Regions from separate parts of the Nitrospirillum bahiense genome, predicted to be linked through region 2. Evidence: riboswitches for the same ligand, from Rfam matches in the RefSeq annotation. Region 2 holds a riboswitch; each other region holds the start of a gene.

Region 1 (6,928 bases), on a different contig from region 2:
CGGGGCGCCAGGTGCGTCTGGAACGGGCGGCACGCCTTCCCGGCGCCAGTGCGGCATCGCTGTCGGCCCGCGCCCGCAACTGGGCCGAGATCCGGCCGGAATGGGGGCTGGCCGGGTGCGCCGCCTTCGTCGCCGCCCCGCGCGCCGTGACCGCCTCCGGCGACCTGAAGGGCCGGGCCTTCCTGCATTCCTACGACTGGCGGGAGGATTGTGATTTCGCCACCCTGGAATTGATCCTGACGGCGCCGGTGGTGGTGGCCAGCTGGATCAGCCTGCAATATTACGGATCGGCCGTGGCACCCACACTGTTCGGCGGCGGGGACAAGCTGATCCACAATGTCACCGCCGGCATCGGCGTGGTGGAGGGCAACGGCGGCATGCTGCGCACCGGCCTGCCCTGGCAAGCCGTCCACGACGGCGAGCGCCTGGTCCACACGCCCCTGCGCCTGTCGGTCCTGGTGGAGGCGCCCCGGCACGCGATCGCCGAGGTGCTGGCCCGCCACGAGCAGGTGCGGTCGCTGTTCGATAACGGCTGGCTGACCCTGTTCGCCCTGGAACGCGGGCGTATCACCGCGCGCTGGCATCGCGGCACCGGCTGGGACGAGGCCGCGCTGGCCCGCGCCGCATGAGGCGATCGTTCCGCCGCCCGCCTCACGCCAGGCGCAACACCATGGCACCCACGGCGATGAGGCAGGCGGCGGCCAGGCGGCGAGGGCCCACCCGCTCCTTCAGCACCAGGCCGGCAATGGCGGTGCCGAACAGGATGGAGCTTTCGCGCAGGGCGGCGATGACGGCGACGGGCGCCACGGTCATGGCCCACAGGGCCAGGCCGTAGGAGATCAGGGTGCCGGCGCCGCCCACCAGGCCCCGCGGCCACTGGCGGATAACATGCTGCAGGAATGTCCGGCGCCGGGCCAGCAACGCCCAAGCCACAAGCGGCAAACCGTTGAGCAGCACACCCCACAGCACATAGGACGCGGGCGCGCCCGACAGACGGACGCCATGGCCGTCAACCAGGGTGTAACCGGCGATGACCAGGGCGGTCAGCAGGGCCAGCCGGGTGCCGGTGGTGCCGCCCCCCGTCAGGCCCGGCCCGCCGCGCCGGCCCATCCACGCCATGCTGAGGATGCCGGCGCAGATCACACCAACCCCCAGCAGGGCATGAAGGGACAGCGCCTCATGCAGCCACAGCCCGCTGACCAGCGCCACCAGCAGCGGCGCCGTCCCCCGCATCAGGGGATAGGTCTGGCTCATGTCCGCGACGTGATAGGCGCGGGCAACCAGGGTCAGGTAGAGGATCTGCAGGACGCTGGACGTCACCAGATAGGGCCAGCTGGCCGCCGCCGGCAGGGGCAGGAAGGGCAGCGTCACGATGGCGATGAGGGCCGCGCCGCCCGCCACCAGGACGGCCGCCATCAGCTTGTCCCCCGCCCCCTTGACCAGGGCGTTCCAGCTGGCATGCAGCAGGGCCGCGAACAGGACGATGGCGAAGACGGCGATGGACATGGGATGGAGCGATCCTGCGACGGGAGCGTCCATTTCTACGGTTGGCGGCGGACCGCTGTCATCGACCGGTCATGAATGGCTGCCCGGCGTGGCATTATCGATGTCAGAATAGCGCCGGCCGGTCACCCCGGCGCAGGGCCTGAAGATCACGGGACTGCGCCCGTTCGCACAACCAGCCAAAGCCAAGTCCCAGCGCCGCCCACAGGGCGGCATGGATGCCCCAGGAGGCGATGCGAAAGCGCCACAGCAGCTGGGCCGGGAATGTCTCCGGCACCTCATTCACCTCGGGCAAGGCGTATCCCGCCACGATCATGACCGCCAGGAACAGGGCGCCGCCGGCGAAGCCGGCGTTCCAGGTACCCCAGCGGGCGGCCAACCGGCGGGCGGTGACCACGGCCGCCGCCATGGCGGTGACGGACAGGATCAGCAGGATGAAGAACAGGGCGGTGCGCTGCTGGATGGTGTCAGGATTGCCCACCGCCGGGGGATTGGCCGGATACTTGAAGGCTGGCACCAGAACCACGGCCAGGAAACCCAGCAGGGCCAGGACGGCGGCCAGGTCACGAGGCCCCAGGGTGCCCATGCGGCCCTGGGCGTAGGCATAGGTCAGAGCGAACAGCCCGCCCACGGCGGCGCCATAGACCAGCAAGCCGGTCAGCAGGCCCCAGCCGCCCTGCGTGCCGCGGCTGAACAGCTCCTCCTCCTCATCCGCCGCCTGGGCGTCATGATGATGATGGCTGTGCCCCGCCTCAACGGTGTCAGGGGTGGCGGCCGCGTCATGATGCCCATGCCCCCCCGTCGCCTGGGCCGCCTCGAAGGCGATGGCGCGTTCGACCGGCGGCTCGCCAATCAGCGTGGCCACGCCGAAGGCAAGCAAACCCGCCAGGATGCCGATGAGCATCCCGCGGGCGAGATAAATTCCAACCATGATGGCGAGGGTCCGCCCGCCTCAGTGGCAGGGGAAGCCCAGCAAATGGCGGGCGTCGTGCACGAACTCATGCACCTCACGGCCCTGGATCATGGAGGTGGCGCCCTGCTCCGCCCCCACGAAATAGACCATCAGCACCAGCAGCAGCCCGCCGAACACGGCCCAGGGCAGCAGTTCAGCGGCGGAGATCACCGGCAGGGCAACGGCGGGGGTGCCGGAATGGGTAGTGGCGTGGGCCATGAAAAAACGCTCCCTGGGATTACGCGTCCCGTATGCGGTCTGTGTCATGCGCCGGGGGGTCTGGCTTCCGCACGCCCTGGAAAGGCTTCGGCGTTCGGTTACAGTGGCGCGACCGTGCCGGATTTGCACCGGCTTCCCCCATGCGCGGGCGATCCGTTGATGGTAGGGAGGGGCCGCACCGCATTCAAGGACTATCTCCATGACAGCCCCCAATGTCATTGGCCGCCTGACCCTGCTGGCCCACGCCCCCACCCGGGCCCAGCGTGACGCCCTCTTCCCACGCGCAGACGACGCGGCCGAGGAGGCAGGCCTGGCCCAGGCCGCCCTGCTGGCGGAGGTACGTGCCCTGCGCAAGGTGGATCGCCTTTGGACGGCGCCTGAAACCCGCGCGCGGCAGACGGCGGACGCGCTGGCCGGCGCCCTGGGTGTGGAGGCGCATGAGGACACGGGCCTCGCCGACCTGGACGTGGGCGCCTGGCAGGGCCGCAGCCTGGCCGACCTGTCGGCCCATGAGGCGGACGCGGTGGGCGCCTGGCTGGGCGATCCGGAGGCCCGCCCCCATGGGGCTGAGTCGCTGGCGCAGCTGCGGGCGCGGGTGGCGCTGTGGCTGGAGCATGGGACGGCGGAGGGACACACCCTGGCCGTCACCCACCCGGCCGTGATCCGCATGGCGGTGGCAATCGTGCTGGAGGCGCCGCCGCGAGCCTTCTGGCGGCTGGACATCGTGCCGCTGTCGCTGACCGATCTGCGCTGGCACCGGCGCTGGGCCGTGCGCGCCACGGGAGTGGACGCGCTGACCCTGCCCCGGCCTTTACGCGACCCGGCATGAAAGCTTGGCGGCGTCATCGGCTGGAGTTGGCTGCAGTTCCGGACCTTCCCCCTGCCGAGATGGAGATCCGGGCAGCCCGATCCTTCGTGTTGTTCACTCACGCTCGACAGACGGAATCACAGTTCGGGGTGCTTCCGCCTTCGCCTGGCGAAGGCCCCAGCTGATTGGCGGACCGGACGTCCGGCGACGACTGGGCCCGGATGATGATTTCCTGAAGTGTATGCACCCCCAACTTTTCACCCGCGCGTTCCCGGTGCTTCTGGACAGTGCGTGGGCTGATATCAATAAGGCGGGCGATTTCCTTGCTGGTCAGGCCGGCCGCGACGTAGCGCACCACCTCCGCCTCGCGCGGCCCCAGGACATCCCAAGCCAACGCTGGCGGCGGTAGTTGCGGCGCGGTGACATCCCGGGCGTAGGCGATCAGTTGCGCGGTCGAGGTCAGCCCCGCCTTGCGCATGATGTTGGAGCGGTGCTTGCGGATGGTCAGTTCCGAGGCGCCCAGCGTGGCGGCGATCTGCGAACTGGTCAGGCCTTGCCCGGTCAGGTCCAGGACTTGGCGCTCTCGGGTGGTATAACGATTCATGATGTGCTGGCCCATCGGTGGGTTGTCGTCGCCGTGACGCCCCCGCGCCAACGGCCCAACCACCTTGCCAGCGACCGGAAGAATTCTTCCTTCTGTTATCTTGCCGGATGATAACCTATTGAATAACAATAGGAATGTTTTTAACGAGCGATGCGCTTGGCCGGAAGGGAAATGGCCCGGACCTTAAGCAGGACCGGGCCGGACTTCATCTGGCTTATGGCTTTATGGGCTAGGAAGGACAGAACTCGCCGCCGGTATTGGTAAATTCTGGATCGGATGAGATCAGTTGGCCGGTGCCGACACCGTTGACGACCGCCTCAGCGTTCAAAAGAATCTCACCGACCGTGGCGTAATTCTGGTTCGCCTGATTGTCAGTCACGGTAACGCAGCTATCCGTATAGTCCGCCGCCAAGTCCGTATAACCCTCGAATTGGGTAATGTCAGGGGACCTGAACACAAACCTGGACTGTGTAGCATCATCCAAAGTGAATTTGATATACCCGACATCAGGAGGAACCCGTATTGAGAAACTTGAAGATGATAGTCCGTTATAATACCAAATATACTTACCACCCTTTTTTGGGTTACTTTCAATTCTAATTGATATTTCGATCTGTCCAGAGGGAATCTCTTTCTCTGACATCTTATATCACTCCTTCTGCTTGATTGAAGTTTTTAGATAGTCCACTTCCCGATATCCCATTTGATCCAGGATCCGGGCACCAGCATCCGCCGCACCCTGGTCTCCGCCACACCGATTGGCGCGGACCCAAGGGTCGAGAACACGAAAGTCATTGCTTGAAGGGGCGATGGCGCGCAGAACGCCAACCGCATCCTGGCAGGCCTGCTTCGCGGCCTCATCGGCGCCGCGCTTCAAATCGATCTCCGCTTCGGCAAGCAATGTGCTGGACAGGAGGATAGATCGGAGCCTGTCCTTCCGGTCACGATCCACTGATACGCGGGCGATTCCCGCCGCTTCATCGATTTTCAGTCGTGCCGCGTCCAATCCCCCCCCGGCGGCCAAGGCGATACCGTGGAGGAGCAGAGCCTGAGCTTTCTGACGCTGGAGCAAATCATCCGTGGGATTGGTCCCCAGCATCTGCTCAACCTCAGCCTCAATATTGAGTATATCCGGCAGTAGGATCAGGGCCTTCCCAAGGGCCAGTTCCGCGCGCACGCTCAGCAAGCGGATTTCCAACCGGGTGACCCGCCACCGTTGATTCTCCGGTTCCTTGCGCAGGCTGTCTTCGATCTGTTCCATCGCTTGATTCAAGCCGACGAGAGCAGGTTCCGTTTTGCCTTGGGCCACAAGAAGGGCGCTTTTCAGTCGATTAGCCACCGCCAGGCGGAACGACCAGACCGGAGCGTTCGGTTCCCGGCGCCTCACTTCGTCCAACACCTCGCGCTGCTGGTCGTAAAGATCAGCCGCAGCCTCCAGCATTCCCCGCTCAGCCTGAGCATTCGCGAGCAGAGAAATACTGTTCGCCAGTTCCACCCGGAGGGACATATTTTCCGGGTGGGCCAACAAAGCGCGCCGTTTCAATGCGATTGATTCATTAAGACTGGTTGCGGCCGCGTCACCATTTCCGTTTCGTATTTGCAGCCCACCCAGACAACTCAATGCATAGGAAAGCTCGATCCAGGCGTCCGGCTCATCAGGCTGCAGCTGCATTCGGCGCTGGGCAAAGTCGCGATATTGCAGCACCTGGCGCAACGCGTCCTCAAGCCGGCCTTGATCCAGCGCGATCTGGCCAAACCAGAAGGCGACTAGGCCTGAAGTCTTCAGCACGTCCGTATCTACCGTTCCGGCCACCAGATCGGCCTGCAGCAAGCTCTCCGCCTGGCCCAAGGCCTTCAGCGCCGCGTCGACGTTGCCGCGGGAGCGGTCTACGTCCGCCAGGGTTTGCAGCGCCTTGGCCTGGCGCAGGCGGGCGGCGCTGGGGATGCGGCCGGGGTCGTCGGTGGTGAGGTAGCCCAACGCCTTCTGCGCTACGCCATCCAGCAGGTCCAGCCGGCCCAGCGGCCGCAGCTTGTCGGCCAGTTCGTCCAGCATGTAGTCGGCCAGATCCTCCGCCTCCTGCAGGCGCAGCGCCGCCACCTTTTCCGCCCGGCCGGCGCGCAGGCCCAGGAAGGCGGCGACCAGGGCGATGGCGGCGAAGGCGGCCAGGGCGCCCAGGCGCAGACGCTCGGCCCGCTTGACGTGGCGGGCGGAGGCGGTGACCAGGGCGTTCACGTCGGGGCCCACAGGCACGATGCCCCCGCTCAGCAGGTCGCGCGCCTCCTCCAACGGCTTGCCCCGCCGCAACAGGCGGTCGGACCGCCGGCCTTCCGCCGCCCATTGCCGGGCCAGCCCTTCCAGCTGGCTGCGGACGCGCAGGGCCTGACGGTGCTCAGCAATCCATGACACGGCGCGGGGCCACTGCCGCAGCAGCGCCTCATGGGCGACGCCGAAGACGGCCTCACCGCCCGACACCCGGCTGACGAACAGGCGCTCGTCCACCAGGGCCTGCACCAGGGCGCGCTCGTCATCGGACCTCAGGTCTGACCAGCGGGCCAGCACGCCGCGCACGGCATCGTCAATGGCGCTGAGGGCGACGATGAGGGAAAAGATGCGGGGCAACGCCGCCTGGGCACCGGCCGACAGGCCCTCCAGCGTCGTTTCCGCCCGCCGTCCGATGGCCCCCTCGATGCCGCCCAAGTCGCGATACGCGGCCAGGGTCAGCTCGCGCGTCGGGCTGCGCAACAAGTAGAGTTGCTGCAGGGTGTATTGCAGCAGCGGCAGGGCATCGGGGCTGTGGGCCGCTGCCTCGCACAGCAGGTCATCCAGACGCTCACGGCCGTC
Region 2 (6,928 bases):
CCAGCAGGCGTTCCAGCAGGCCGTCCGGCAGGGGGTCGGTCCGGAAGCGCCGCACGTCGCGCCGCCAGACCAGCAGGTCCCGGAAATGGGACCGGAAGTCGGCGTCGAAGTCGGGGCACGGCCTGTCGGGGGCGGTCATCGGCTGATGGCCCATAGCGCGTCGAGATCCAGGTGGCGTTCGGCGGCCATGGCCAGCTCATCCAGCGCCGCCTCCACCGTGCCGTCGTAACTATCGAGGCCGGGGGCCACGTTCCATCGCCGCAGCCAGGCCGCCCGCTGGGCGTCATGGCCGAACAGGCCGTGGACATAGGTGCCGGCGATGCGGCCATCAAGGCTGACAGCCCCTTCCGCCACCATGCCGCCGCCCTCGGTGTCCAGATGCAGCAGCGGCCGGGCGCTATCCGGCCCCTGGGTCACGCCCAGATGCATCTCATAGCCCGTGAGGGCCGACCCGCTGGCGGCATCACGGCCCGTCACCGCCCGCAGGGTCTTGGCTGGGGCCAGCACGGTTTCAACGTCCAGGTAGCCCAGGCCGGCGGCGGTGCCGGGTGGCCCCTCGATGCCGTCGGGGTCGGCCACGGTGCGGCCCAGCATCTGATAGCCGCCGCACAGGCCAAGCACCCAGCCGCCCCGGCGCACGTGGCCCGCCAGGTCGATGTCCCACCCCTGCGCACGGAAGAAGGCCAGGTCGGCCAGCGTCGCCTTGGACCCCGGCAGGATGACGCCGTGGGCGTCGCCCGGCAGGGGCCGGCCGGGGGGCACCATCGCCACCGTGACACCCGGTTCCAGCCGCAAGGGGTCGAGGTCATCGAAATTGGCGATGCGCGACAGCATGGGCACCGCGATGCGCAAGGGCCCACCGGAGGCGCGCTTCGCCCAGTGGGCCAAGTCCATGCCGTCCTCGGCCGGCAGGCGGGCCGCCGCCGGCTGGTGCGGCATGACGCCGAAGCAGGGCCAGCTGGTGCGGGCCTCGATCTCCGTCACGCCCTTTTCGAACAGGCGGACGTCGCCGCGGAACTTGTTGATGAGGAAGCCGCGGATCTGGGCGCGATCCTCCACGTCCAGCACGCGATGGGTGCCCACCAGGCTGGCGATGACGCCGCCCCGGTCGATGTCGCCGGCCAATACCACCGGTACGCCGGCCGCGCGAGCGAAGCCCATGTTGGCGATGTCGCCGGCGCGCAGGTTGGTTTCCGCCGGGCTGCCCGCCCCCTCCACCACCACCAGGTCGCACTCCCCCCGCAGGCGGTGGAAGCTTTCCAGCACGGCCGGCAGCAGCTCCCCCTTGCGGCGCTGGTAGGCGGAGGCCTGGGCATTGCCCAGCACGCGGCCACGCAGCACCAGTTGCGCGCCCAGGTCCGTCTGCGGCTTCAGCAGCACCGGGTTCATGTCCACCGAGGGTGCCACACCGCAGGCGCGGGCCTGCAGCGCCTGGGCGCGGCCGATCTCCCCCCCATCCGGCGTCACGGCGGCGTTGTTGGACATGTTCTGCGGCTTGAATGGGCGCACCCGCAGGCCGCGCCGCGTGTAGGCCCGGGCCAGGGCCGCCACCAGCAGCGACTTGCCCACATCCGAACCGGTGCCCTGGATCATCAGGGCGCGGGCGCCCCCGGTGGTGCGGTCGGCCATCAGAAGTCGATCCCGCGCTGCGCCTTGATCCCAGCCTGGAAGGGATGCTTCACCGCCTGGAACTCCGTCACCAGATCGGCGGCCTCGATGATCTCGGGCTTGGCGTTGCGGCCGGTGACCAGGACATGGGTGTCGGGCAGGCGGGCGTTCAGCCCGGCCAGCACCTCGGCCACATCCAGGTAGCCGTAGCGCAGCACGATGTTGATCTCGTCCAGCACCACCAGGTGGTACTGCGGGTCGGCCAGCATGCGGCGGCCCAGCTCCCACGCGCGGACGGCGGCGGCGATGTCACGTTCCTTGTCCTGGGTGTCCCAGGTGAAGCCCTCGCCCATCACATGGTGGTCGATCAGGTCGGAAAAGCGCGTCAGCGCCGTCTGCTCCCCCGTCGCCCAATTGCCCTTCACGAACTGGATGAATCCCACCCGCAGGCCATAACCGGCGGTGCGCAGCATCATGCCCAGCGCCGCCGTGGTCTTGCCCTTGCCGGGGCCCGTGTGGACCATCAGCAGGCCCTTCTCCCGCGTGGCCTGCGCCACGCGCGCGTCCTGCACCGCCTTGCGCTTCTGCATCTTCTCGCGATGGCGGGCGGCTTCGTCATCCGGGGACTCAAGATCGGCCATGGCTACCTCCTTCCGGTCTTATTTCACTTTCAGGGGCAGGCCCGCCACCGTCAGGAACACCTGCGACGCCGTGGCCGCCAGGCGCTGGTGCAGGCGGCCGGCATGGTCGCGGAAGGCGCGAGCCAGCGCGTTCTCCGGCACGATGCCCATGCCCACTTCATTTCCCACCAGAACGGTGGCGCCCGTACGGGCGGCCAGCGCCGCCTCCAGCGCGGCGACGGCGGCGGCCACGTCCCGGTCGGCCAGCATGACGTTGGTCAGCCATAGCGTCAGGCAATCGACCAGAACCGGCCCATCGCCGGCGGCGGCCAGCGCGCCGGCAAGGTCCAGCAGCACCTCCACCGTCGTCCAGCCGGGCACCCGCTCGGCCTGGTGGCGGCCGATGCGGTCGCGCATTTCGTCATCCCAGGCCTGGGCGGTGGCGATATAGGTCCAGGGGCCCGGCAGGGCGGTCACCAGCCCTTCGGCGAAGCGGCTTTTGCCGGAGCGGGCGCCACCCAGGACCAGGGTGACACCGGAGACGGCCGTGTGCTCGTGCGTCATCAGTCAGTTCCATCCCACCCGGTCTCACGCACCGGTGGTACCAGAGGCCAAGACCGGCCGGAAGGATGGGATAGTCTTTCGACGAGACCGGAGGCCCACGGGCCCCCTGGGGCCCGCATCACCGCTGACCGGTTCCGCCGGGACACCCCGCCCCCGCGACCACGCGCAATGCCGCCGGCGGCAGGTCTCCTGGCTCACGGGTCAGGGCGCCGGCCCGGCCTTCCCAGGTTCCGTTGGAAACCCAGTGGCCAATCCCCGCGCGGCGGGGTGGGCGGCGCTCACCGTTCACAGTTGCGGGGGCAGCCATGGAGTCGGATGCCGGGCATCCCCACCACGTTCCCTTTTCATCCACAGGCGTGCCTCGTGGAACCGTCGGCGTCGGCAGGCTTACGGCAATCGCCCGTACTGGGCAAGGGCGGCGTCGCGACATTTTATCGCAAATATGCAACGGCCAGGCCTTGACACTTGACCTTGAGCGCAAAGGTGTTAGGCATAGACCATAGAGCCTATTACCTATGAGATAGGTTATCCCGCAACATGGTTCGTCCGCCACTTCCTTCCCTGGCCCGCCCGCTGGTGTTCGGCCTGGCCCTCTGGGCGGTCGCCTTGGTGGCGATCGAGGCGCAGGTAATTAGTGGACGGTTCGTTTCTGAATTCCACATCTATGCCGAGGCCACCTGGGCCTGGTGGCGGGGCGCGGAGATTTACGAGGACGGCATCAACGGCTTCCTTTACCTGCCGTCCAGCGCCGTGCTGTTCACCCCCTGGGCCTATCTGCCGCCCCTGCTGGGGGACGCCCTGTGGCGCCTGAGCCTGCTGGCGGTGTGCTGGTGGGGGGTAGCCCGGCTGTGCCGCCTGCTGGCGCCGGCGGACTGCCCGGGGGCGGGCTGGCAACGGCTGTTCGGTGTCGCCCTGCTGGCGGCGCTGCCCATCGGCGTGGTGGATCTGCGCGGCGCCCAGACGGAATTCCTGATGCTGGGCCTGATGCTGGCCGGCCTGGCCGACGTGGCGGAAGGCCGGTGGCGCCGCGCCGCCTTCCTGCTGGCACTGGCCGGCGCGTTCAAGCCGCAGGCCCTGGCCCTGGTCATGCTGGCCTTCGCCCTGTGGCCCCGCCTGCGCCTGTCCCTGGCGCTGTGGCTGGCGGCAGCCCTGGCCCTGCCCCTGGCGCACTGGGACCCCGGTTACGCCCTGGCCGAATATGGCCAGCTGGTGCGCAAGACCATGAGCAGCGCCAACCCCGGCGGCGGCGTCTGGCATGATTTCGCCAATGGCCTGGCCACCCTGGGCCTGCCGCTGGACCTGATGGTGCAGACCGTCATCCGCGCCCTGGCCGGCGTCGCCGTGCTGATCCTGGCACGCGGCACCGTCAGCCGCCTGCCGGCCCCCAAGGCCGCCGCCACCGTGGCGGCGTTGATGGTCACCTATCTGCTGCTGTTCAACCCGCGTACGGTCCTCGGCCATTTCGGCGATATGGCGCTGGTCGCCGGCGCCCTGGCGGGCTGGGAATTCCATGTCCGCCGCAACCGCGCACTGGGCTGGATGCTGGTGCTGCTGTGTTTCGCGCTGACCACCCACGTCTGGACGCGGGGCCTGCACCTGGCCACCGCCACGTGGTTCAAGCCGTTGCTGGCGTGCGGTTTCGGCCTGTACGTGCTGGTCCGCTGGGTGCCTTCCCGGCCTGCCACAGGCCCTCAGGACGCCACCCAGGATGCACTGCGGGAGAGCTTGGCAATTCAAGGTTAGCCGCCTTTACAATTCCCTTCGCCGAAAGATGCAGTGACGCAGACCACAGTTTTGCGATTTGGTGGCGATTGGTCGCGGCATGCCTAAATTCGAACCGTTGCGTATCGAAGTAGGTTCCCCTTAACCGTCAAGCGCGTTAATTATTTGGGGCTGTGCCGGGCGGGGGGCGACCTCGGCCCCTGGGCGTAGCGTTGCATTTTTCCGCATCGCATTGCCGGAGCCCCGTCCTCATGTGGATCGTCGCCTACGCCCTGAGGCGTCCTTATAGTTTCGCCGTGCTGGCCGGCCTGATCACGCTGCTGGGCGTGCTGAGCCTGTTCCGGATGCCCACGGACATCTTCCCCGAGGTGGAGATCCCCACGGTCACCGTGGTGTGGAGCTACTCGGGCCTGGACGCGCAGGAGATGACGGGCAAGATCACCGCCTTTGGTGAGCTGGCCATCATCAACACCGCCGACAACGTGGCGGAGGTGGAATCCGAGACGTCCAACGGCGTGGGCATCATCCGCACCACCTTCCAGCCGGGCGTGAACATCGACCTGGCCATCTCGCAGATCTCCGCCATCTGCCAGACCATCCTGAAGCGCATGCCCACGGGCACTCAGCCGCCGCTGATAGTGCAGTACAGCCGGTCCTCCGTGCCCATCCTGCAGCTGGCCCTGTCGTCCGACACAATGTCCGAGGCGCAGCTGTACGACTATGGCCGCATCACCATCCGGTCGCAGATCAGCGACATCCCCGGCATGCGGCTGCCCCTGCCCTACGGCGGCAACGCGCGCCAGATCATGGTCGACATCGACCCGGACAAGCTGCGCAGCTATGGCCTGACCCCCAATGACGTCAATAAGGCCATCACCGCCCAGAACCTGAACCTGCCGTCCGGTACCGCCAAGATCGGCGACACCGAATACCAGGTGGGCCTGAACAGCTCGCCCATCGCCGTCGATACCTTCAACGACATCCCCCTGCGCGACGTGAACGGCCGCACCGTGTTCATGCGCGACGTGGCCAATGTCCGCGACGGCGCCGCCGTGCAGACCAACGTGGTGCATGCCGACGGCCAGCCCGCCGTGCTGCTGACCATCATGAAGCTGGGTGGCGCCAGCACCCTGGCGGTGGTGGACGAGGTCATGCGCCGGCTGCCGGAGATCCGCAAGGCGGCGCCCGAGGGCATGCGCATCCAGCCGCTGTTCGACCAGACCACCTTCATCAAGCACGCCATGGAAGGCATCCAGCACGAGGGCTTGATCGTCGGCGCCCTGGTGGCCATCCTGATCCTGCTGTTCCTGGGTGGTTGGCGCAGCACGGCCATCGTGCTGACCTCCATCCCGCTGTCCATTCTGACGGCCGTGGCCGTGCTTTCCATGGCCGGCCACACCCTGAACGTGATGACCCTGGGCGGCCTGGCGCTGGCCATCGGCATCCTGGTGGACGACGGCACCGTGGCCATCGAGAACATCCACCGGCACATCGGCATGGGCAAGCCGCTGCGCCAGGCCATCCTGGAAGGCTCGGACGAGGTGGCCTTCCCGGCCCTGGTTTCGACGCTGTGCATCTGTATCGTGTTCGTGCCCATCTTCTTCCTGCACGGTATCGCCAAGTACCTGTTCTCGCCCCTGGCGCTGGCCGTCATCTCCTCCATGCTGATGAGCTACGTGCTGTCGCGGACCCTGGTCCCGGCCATGGCCGCCTGGCTACTGCCGGCGGAACTGCGCGGCCACGGCCATGGCGAGGAGGGCAACCATGGCCACGTTGCGCCCACGACCGGCCTGGCCGGCGCCTGGGCGCGCTTCCATACCGGGTTCGAGCGCGGCTTCGAGGGCCTGCGCCAGCGGTACCTGAGGGTGCTGGGCGGCGGCCTGTCACGGCCGTGGATGGTAACCGGTTTCGCCGTGGTGCTGCTGGTCTGTGCCGCCGCCACCATTCCCTTCGTCGGCACCAACTTCTTCCCCGAGGTCGATGCCGGCCAGTTCCGCCTGCACGTCCGCACCCCCGCCGGCACCCGGCTGGAGGAAGCGTCGCGTCAGTTCGGCGCCATCGAGCGGTCCATCCGCAAGATCATCCCGCCAGAGGAACTGGGCCTGATCATCGACAACATCGGCCTGCCCGACCCGGTGAACCTGGGCCTGACCGACAGCGTCACCGTCAGCTCCGCCGACGGTGAAATCCTGGGTGCCCTGACCGAGAAGCGGTCGCGGCCCACCCATGAGTATGTCGAGCAGATCCGCGCCATGGTGGCCAAGGATTACCCGGGCGTTGAGATCTTCCAAAAGCCCGGCGACATCACCAGCCAGATCCTGAACGGTGCCGTGCCCACCCCCATCGACATCCGCATCATCGGCACGGCCCGCGGGCCCAACGCCCTGATCGCGGAGGACCTACGCCAGCGCTTC
Region 3 (6,928 bases), on a different contig from region 2:
TGAAGCCGTTGGCGTTCAGGCGCAGGCCGAAACGGTCATCGAAGCGGGCACCGACCTCCGCCCCCAGGCCCAGGGTGCTGACCACCGGCCCGACGCTCAGCAAGGGACCTCAGCCCGCCGGATCGGCCGTCTGCGCCTGGGCGGTGAGCGCGGCGGACACGGTCGCCAGCGCCACTGTGGCGGCCAGGATGCGGCGGGCGTTGCGGCGGTTGGGCATAGTCGTCGGGGCTCCGGTCACGGTCATGCTGCGCTTCAACAGGCTGGCCGCACGCCGTGTTCCTTGGGGATTCGGGGGATCATTTTCCGGATAGGGCGGCAATACCTTCGGCGATGGGGATATCCCCAGCCGTAGCGGGGCAATATATGGATTACCGCGTCGGTTGGGGGCCGGGGGACCGGGCCCTTGACAGGGGGCGGCCGGGCGCCTGTTCTGGCCGGGCTTTCTGATCCCCTGTCGCCTGAACGAATGACCATGCCGCTGCTGCGGACCCTGCCCCTGAGCACGCTGGATGACGCGGCCTATGACCGCCTGTGGCCCCTGCTGGATGAGGGGGAACGGGCGCGGGCCCGTCGCTTCGTGTTCGAGGTCAACCGGCGGGAATATGTGGCGGCCCACGGCCTGGCCCGGCTGTGGCTGGGCCGCCTGCTAGGCCGGCCGCCGGCGGCGCTGGCCTTCGCCCCCCTCACACCGCAGGGCAAGCCTGGTCTGGTGGACGCGCCGGCGGGGCTGGATTTCAACCTGTCGCACACCGACGGCCTGGTGGCCTGTGCCGTGACCCTGGAGGTTGGCACACGGATAGGCGTGGATGTGGAGCGCGGCGAACGCCGCATCGGGGCGGAGTTGGCGACGGCCATGTTCGCGGCGGAGGAACTGGCTTGGCTGGATGCCCGCCCCGCCGGGCGCAGCGGGCCGGACCTAGTGACCTTCTGGACCCTGAAGGAGGCCTACATCAAGGCCCTGGGCCTGGGCCTGTCGCTGCCCACCGACAGCTTCGCGATCGCGCTGGATGGCCCGACCTTGATCCGCGACGGCGGCTCCCTACCGGTGGGCCAGGCCTGCCGGCTGTGGGTGCGCGACCTGTCCAGCGGTCACGCGGCCGCCGTGGCTTGGATGGGACCGGCCTGGATTGAAGGGAAGGGCCAGCCCCCCACCGATCTGGTGATGGAGGAGGGGCTGGCCGACCTGTGGTGATCAGAAACTTTGGGCCACGGTAAACCGGACGGAGCGGGGCTCCAGCGGGTGGGCGTGCAGATCGCCGACACCTTCCGCCGGTTCGCCCTTCAGGCGGTCGGTGTAATAATAGTCGGCGGCGTCATCCTTGCTGTCGAAGACGTTGTAGAGGCCGATGCCGAAGCGCAGGCCGCTTTGCAGCGTGTAGTTGGCCGTCAGGTTCCATTCCTGGCTGCCCGACGAGTGCACGCTGTTGTCCTCGACCAGCGGGTGGGCGCCGAAATAGCGGTATTCCACCCCACCTGACCAGGGGCCGAGGTCACGCAGATAGATGCCCAGCGAGCCGATCAGCTTGGGCGCGTCGGGGATGAAGCTGCCGGCTGGATCGCTGTCGGTATAGCGGGCGTGGCTGAAGGCCATGCTGCCGTAGAATTCCAGCCAGCTGAACGGGTTGTAGGTGGTGTTCAACTCCACCCCGCGCCGGCGGCTGGGGCGCCCGGCCTCCGTCTGGCCGACATCGGCGTCGTAGGTCAACTCCGACACGAAATCCATCTGGAAGGCCGTCAGCGTGGCGGTCAGGTTGGGCAGGATGGTGCTGCGGATGCCCACCTCCTCGCCATCGGCCTTGGCCAGCAAGGGGGCGTTCCCCTGCGATGCTCCCCGCACGTCGTCGCTGTGGAAGCCGCGGCCGGCGCTGAGGTAGACCTCCGTTCCCTGCCACAGGGTGGCGATGGCGCTGCCCTTGGGCTGGAACAGGCGGGCGGCCACCACGCCGGCGTTGCTGCCGTGGTCGGTGGCGGTCAGGTAATCCTCGCGCATGCCCACCACAGTGCGTAGCCAGGGCGTCCAATGGCTGGTCGCCTGGACATAGGCGCCGCCGCCGGTCTCCTGAACGTTGTCGTTGCTCAGCTGGGCATAGGCCACGCGGGCCCGGGTCGCCCGCAGGTCGACATGCACATCGTCGAAGCGGGTGTCCAGGCCGGCGACCACCTCATGGTCCAGGCCCAGCAGGTTCACGAGCCGGCTGTAGCTGACGGCGCCGCCGGCCACCATGCGGTTCTCATCCTGGGCGTGCTGGTCGCCCTGGACGGGATTGTCCAGGAAATGGGTGAAGTTGTTCCACAGCGTCAGTTGGTTGTTGATGACATAGGCGTTGGCCGTCACCTCGCCGCCAGCCAGCCAGCCGGCCTCGACCGGCATGGCAAAGGTGCCCGACAGGCTCATGCGCCGCGCCTGGCCGCCATCCGTGGGGTCCAGGGTGCCATAGCGGCCGATCAGGCCTTGCGCGATGGCGCGTTCAGGCTGGTCGGTGGTGGCGTTCCACAGGCCACGGTAATACATGGCCGTCACGCTGAAGCCGTCGTCCCGCGCGCCCTGGCTGTAGCGCAGCACGGCGTTGCCCTTGCGCAAATTGTCCGGATGGTCCCAGGGGCCGTCATAATGCACCAGCTCACCGCCCGCCATCAGCTGGCCGGCGCCCAACTTCGTGGTGCCGGCGGCGAAGGCGCGCTGATAGCCCAGCGTGCCCGCCGTCAGCGCCACCTGGGCCGGAACCTCGTCCAGGTAACCCATCTGGATGGACCCGACGGCAGAGAAGTCACCCTGCGCCGCGAAGTAGGGGCCCTTGGTGTAGCCGATGCCGCTGGCCAGCTCGGGAATCACGAAATTCAGGTCGGTGTAGCCCTGGCCGTGCGCATGGGTGCGCATATTCACCGGCATGCCGTCCACGCTGGTGGCCATGTCGGTGCCGTGGTCCAGGTTGAAGCCACGCAGCAGATACTGGTTGGCCTTGCCCTCGCCGCTATGGCTGGTGACCACCAGGCCGGGCACCGTCTCCAGCATCTGGCCCACGCGATAGGCGGGCAACAGATCCAGTTCCTCCTTCACCACCACGCCCTGGCTGGAGGTGGCGGCCGTGCCGATCAGGTCGCGGCGGGCGGCGGTGACCACCACGTCGTCGAGGGGGACGGGGGACGACGCGTCGTCGTCCATGCCGGCGGCAAGGGCGGCCGGGCAGCTCAGCAATAGCAGCGATGTTGTTATTCCGGTAAGGAAACGACCCATGGTTGGTTGGCCTTTGGCAACGTGACACGTCACCACGGGCCAAAGATCGGATCACCCACCATCGGCCTGGATATTCCCCAAACGGCCGGAACGGCGGGCGCCCTTTCCCCACTGGTGCACCCCGCCCAATGTGCCCGTGCGTGACCACGGCGTGACGGCAGGTCTCCTGGCTCACGGGTCATCACCCTGGCACCGCCTTCCCGGTTTCCCAGTGGCTTCGATCCCCACCGCGATAGCATGCGCGGGGATGGTGTCGGGCTCGCCGTTCACAGTTGCGGGGGCAGCCGCGGCATCGGGGAGGGAATTCCCCACCGCGTTCCCTTTTCATCCCGCCCGGACAGGGCGGGAACCGTCAGGGCTTTTCTACGGGGAATTGCAGGCGCATGCAAACGCGATGTGGCAGCGCGGGGGTGAGCACCCTGGCGCACAAGCTTGGCGGTTGTGTGACAACGGCCACCCACGCCGGGGCATGGCAGCAATTCGGGGGGCTTCGAGCGATTTCCCTTGTACCTGGGACCGCTCACAGCCACTTATGCGGTCTTAAGGAATGGATGGCATCATCCGTTCCCATGCCGGGCCGCTGGGTCCGGCGGTATCCCCCGGGTGGCGCGTAGCGGTGGCGGCCAAATCGCCCCTGTAGCACCCAGGGCATACTCGACCTTCTGACACATGCCTGCCGGCACGCGCCCGGGCAAGGGCTTGACCGCGATCCGCGGCCGCGAGAAACGAACGCGGCCGGCGCGTCGCCCTGGGATTCCAAGACATTGACCGCTTTCGACACCCTTTCCCTGCGGCCTGAGATTCAGGCCGCTTTGGCCCAGCTGGGCCATCACACCGCCACCCCCATCCAGGCGCGGGCCATTCCCCATGCGCTGGAGGGCCGCGACATTCTGGGCATCGCCCAGACGGGCACCGGCAAGACCGCCGCCTTCACCCTGCCCATCCTGCAGCGCCTGGGGGCCGCCCCCTCGGCCCTGCCGCTGCGCATGCCGCGCGCGCTGATCCTGACCCCGACGCGTGAGCTGGCGGTGCAGATCGGCGAGAGCATCACCAATTACGGCGTGGGTCTGAAGCTCAGCCACACCGTCATCCTGGGCGGCGTCGGCCAGGGCAGCCAGGTGAAGGCGCTGGCCAACGGCATCGATATCCTGGTGGCCACGCCCGGCCGCCTCCTGGACCTGATGACCCAGGGCCACGTGCGCCTGGACAAGGTCGAGGTGCTGGTGCTGGACGAAGCCGACCGCATGCTGGACATGGGTTTCATCCACAGCCTGCGGAAGATCATGGCCAAGCTGCCGGCCAACCGGCAGACGCTGTTCTTCTCCGCCACCATGCCGGCCGACGTGTCGGAGCTGGCGAACAAGATGTTGCGCGACCCGCTGCGGGTCGAGGTCACGCCCGTTTCCACGACGGCGGAGCGCATCACGCAGCAGGTCATCTTCGTGCCGGCGGCAGAAAAGCGCCATGTGCTGGTCGACCTGATCCGGGGTGACGCCGGCATGCAGCGCAGCATCGTCTTCACCCGCACCAAGCACGGCGCCAACCGCGTGTCGGCCCAGCTGGAGCAGGCGGGCATCGAGGCCGCCGCCATCCACGGCAACAAGTCGCAGAATGCGCGGCAGAAGGCGCTGGACGGCTTCCGCGCCGGCACCGTGCGCGTGCTGGTGGCGACCGACATCGCCGCGCGCGGCATCGACGTGGACGGCGTCACTCACGTGGTGAACTTTGAGTTGCCCAACGAGCCGGAGACCTATGTGCATCGCATCGGCCGCACCGCCCGTGCCGGCGCCTCCGGCGTCGCCGTGTCGCTGTGCACGGCCGATGGGGATGAGCGCGCCTACCTGCGCGACATCGAGAAGCTGATCCGCAAGTCCATCCCGGTGGGTGAGCGGCCCGAGGCCACGCCCCAGGCCGCCGCCGCCCCGGTGAGCCGTCCGCCCCTGCCGGCCCGCCAGCCGCGCAACGGCGGCGGCAATGGCGGTCGCGGGCAGCCCCGCGGCCAGCGCGGCGCCGAGGGTCAGGCAGAGGCTCGGCCCCAGGGCCAACGGCCCGCCCGGAATGATGGCCAGCGGCCAGCCCGTAACGACGGCCAGCGGCCGGCCCGGACGGAGGGCAACCGCCCGCAGGGCCCGCGTCCTGAAGGGGTGCGTCCCGAGGGCGGCCGTCCGCAGCAGCAAGCGCGCCCGCAGGGTCAGCGTCCGGCCCAGCCGCAAGGGCAGCGTCCCAACGCCCCCCGTCCGGCCGCGCCGCGCCCCGTGCAGGATGGCCGTGGCACCCAGTTCTCCAGTTTCGTGGCGGCCTTGAACGCCAACGAAGACCAGCAGCCGTCGCGCGAGGATCGCAACCGTCCGCGCCGCCGCCGCTGAGCCGCACCACGTCTGAGTTTTGATGGTTCTTTAGGAAGAGGAGGTCCCCATGGGCCGCAGCAGCAAGCCGAAATCCAAGTCCGTCAGCGAATTCGTCCTGTTCGACGTCCTGTATGACGATGGTTCGCGGTCGTCCAACCGCCGCGTCCCCTCGTCCGAACTGGGCGGCCTGGACGGTGACGAGCCCGCCCGCGCCATCATCGAGGCGCAGGACCGCGAAATTGCAGCCATGTCCGGCAACCCGCGTGGCCGCATCAAGACGCTGACCCGCTCGCCGGTCCGGTGAGCGCCGGGCTGATCCATCCGCATCGCCGACGCGTATTGAGAAACGTCCCGTGCCCAGGCCCGGGGCGTTTTTCTTTTTTTGGCTTTGCGGGGAGGAAAAGGCCTTGGGACCACTGCTGCGCCAGGCCGCGATCTACGCGGCGACCCTTATCGCCTTCCTGGCCCTGGATGCCGTCTGGCTGACCCGCATGGTTGGGTTTTACCGCCAGGTGATGGGCGACATGGTGGCGCCCCAGCCGCGTCTGGGGCCGGCTGCCGTGTTCTACCTGCTCATGGCGGGCGGCATCGTCTTCTTTTGCGTGGAACCGGCGACGCGGTCGGAGGCGCCGCTGATGCAGGCGCTGATGCGCGGCGCGGTGTTCGGTCTTCTCACCTACGGCACGTACGACCTTACCAACCATGCCACCTTGCGCCTGTGGTCCGCCCGGCTGAGCGCGCTGGACATGGCGTGGGGGACCATTTTGACCGCCGTGGCGGCGGCGGCCGGCTGCACCACCGCCCTCTATTTCAGCAAGAATCCATAATGGTTGCCGCCGGCCGTGCGGTTCACGGTCTGGCCTGGGGTATAGTCGAAGGTATCGTCCAGGGTCAGGCGCACGAAGATGGGCTTTCCCATCATGTCCACGTGCGCCAAATCCGCTATCTCATAGTGCACATGCACCTTGCCACCGGCCAATGACACCAGGGTGACATCGCCGCCGATGCAGACCTGGCCGTTGAACTTGGCGCGCACGTAGTAAGTGTCGCGCCCATCCGCCAGAACGGTGGATTCGACACGCCGTACGTCCACCGGCGTCAGCGGCAGCTCGATCCGGTACATGGTCAGCACGTCCGTGCCTGTGGGGCGGGTCGTGTGGAGGTCCAGGGCGCAGGCGGCCTGCAACATCTTCTGGTCCGGTCCGGGGCCCATGGGGTCATCGCCGGAGCACCCGCCTAGCGCCAGGCCGGTGACCAAGGCCAGGACCGCCCCCATCTTCATCCCTTGCCGCATGCCCATCCCCCGATACGCTATCCCCCGGGCGGCCGATCGCCCCCGCCAGCT

The links. A riboswitch is a leader RNA that binds a small molecule or an ion and turns the genes downstream of it on or off. The one in region 2 is predicted to bind cobalamin.
Region 1: another riboswitch for cobalamin. It lies ahead of FBZ88_RS17455 (CbtB domain-containing protein); the one in region 2 lies ahead of cobU (bifunctional adenosylcobinamide kinase/adenosylcobinamide-phosphate guanylyltransferase).
Region 3: another riboswitch for cobalamin. It lies ahead of FBZ88_RS01450 (TonB-dependent receptor); the one in region 2 lies ahead of cobU (bifunctional adenosylcobinamide kinase/adenosylcobinamide-phosphate guanylyltransferase).

What each region holds. Positions count from the first base shown of each region.
Region 1 covers NZ_VITO01000011.1:190,744-197,671, reverse strand. The annotation lists gene FBZ88_RS17470 (YbcC family protein) at 1-629, shown strand, start outside; gene FBZ88_RS17465 (EamA family transporter) at 652-1,506, opposite strand; gene FBZ88_RS17460 (CbtA family protein) at 1,610-2,434, opposite strand; gene FBZ88_RS17455 (CbtB domain-containing protein) at 2,456-2,674, opposite strand; cobalamin riboswitch at 2,694-2,872, opposite strand; gene FBZ88_RS17450 (histidine phosphatase family protein) at 2,874-3,503, shown strand; gene FBZ88_RS30325 (response regulator transcription factor) at 3,601-4,101, opposite strand; gene FBZ88_RS17440 (hypothetical protein) at 4,316-4,729, opposite strand; gene FBZ88_RS17435 (nSTAND1 domain-containing NTPase) at 4,736-6,928, opposite strand, start outside.
Region 2 covers NZ_VITO01000008.1:185,469-192,396, reverse strand. The annotation lists gene bluB (5,6-dimethylbenzimidazole synthase) at 1-139, opposite strand, end outside; gene FBZ88_RS13885 (cobyric acid synthase) at 136-1,629, opposite strand; gene cobO (cob(I)yrinic acid a,c-diamide adenosyltransferase) at 1,629-2,249, opposite strand; gene cobU (bifunctional adenosylcobinamide kinase/adenosylcobinamide-phosphate guanylyltransferase) at 2,268-2,792, opposite strand; cobalamin riboswitch at 2,955-3,181, opposite strand; gene FBZ88_RS13870 (glycosyltransferase 87 family protein) at 3,330-4,535, shown strand; gene FBZ88_RS13865 (efflux RND transporter permease subunit) at 4,766-6,928, shown strand, end outside.
Region 3 covers NZ_VITO01000001.1:332,808-339,735, reverse strand. The annotation lists gene FBZ88_RS01460 (hypothetical protein) at 1-103, opposite strand, end outside; gene FBZ88_RS31200 (hypothetical protein) at 110-244, opposite strand; gene FBZ88_RS01455 (4'-phosphopantetheinyl transferase family protein) at 473-1,192, shown strand; gene FBZ88_RS01450 (TonB-dependent receptor) at 1,193-3,235, opposite strand; cobalamin riboswitch at 3,375-3,604, opposite strand; gene FBZ88_RS01445 (DEAD/DEAH box helicase) at 4,000-5,601, shown strand; gene FBZ88_RS01440 (hypothetical protein) at 5,651-5,887, shown strand; gene FBZ88_RS01435 (DUF2177 family protein) at 5,991-6,410, shown strand; gene FBZ88_RS01430 (hypothetical protein) at 6,389-6,877, opposite strand.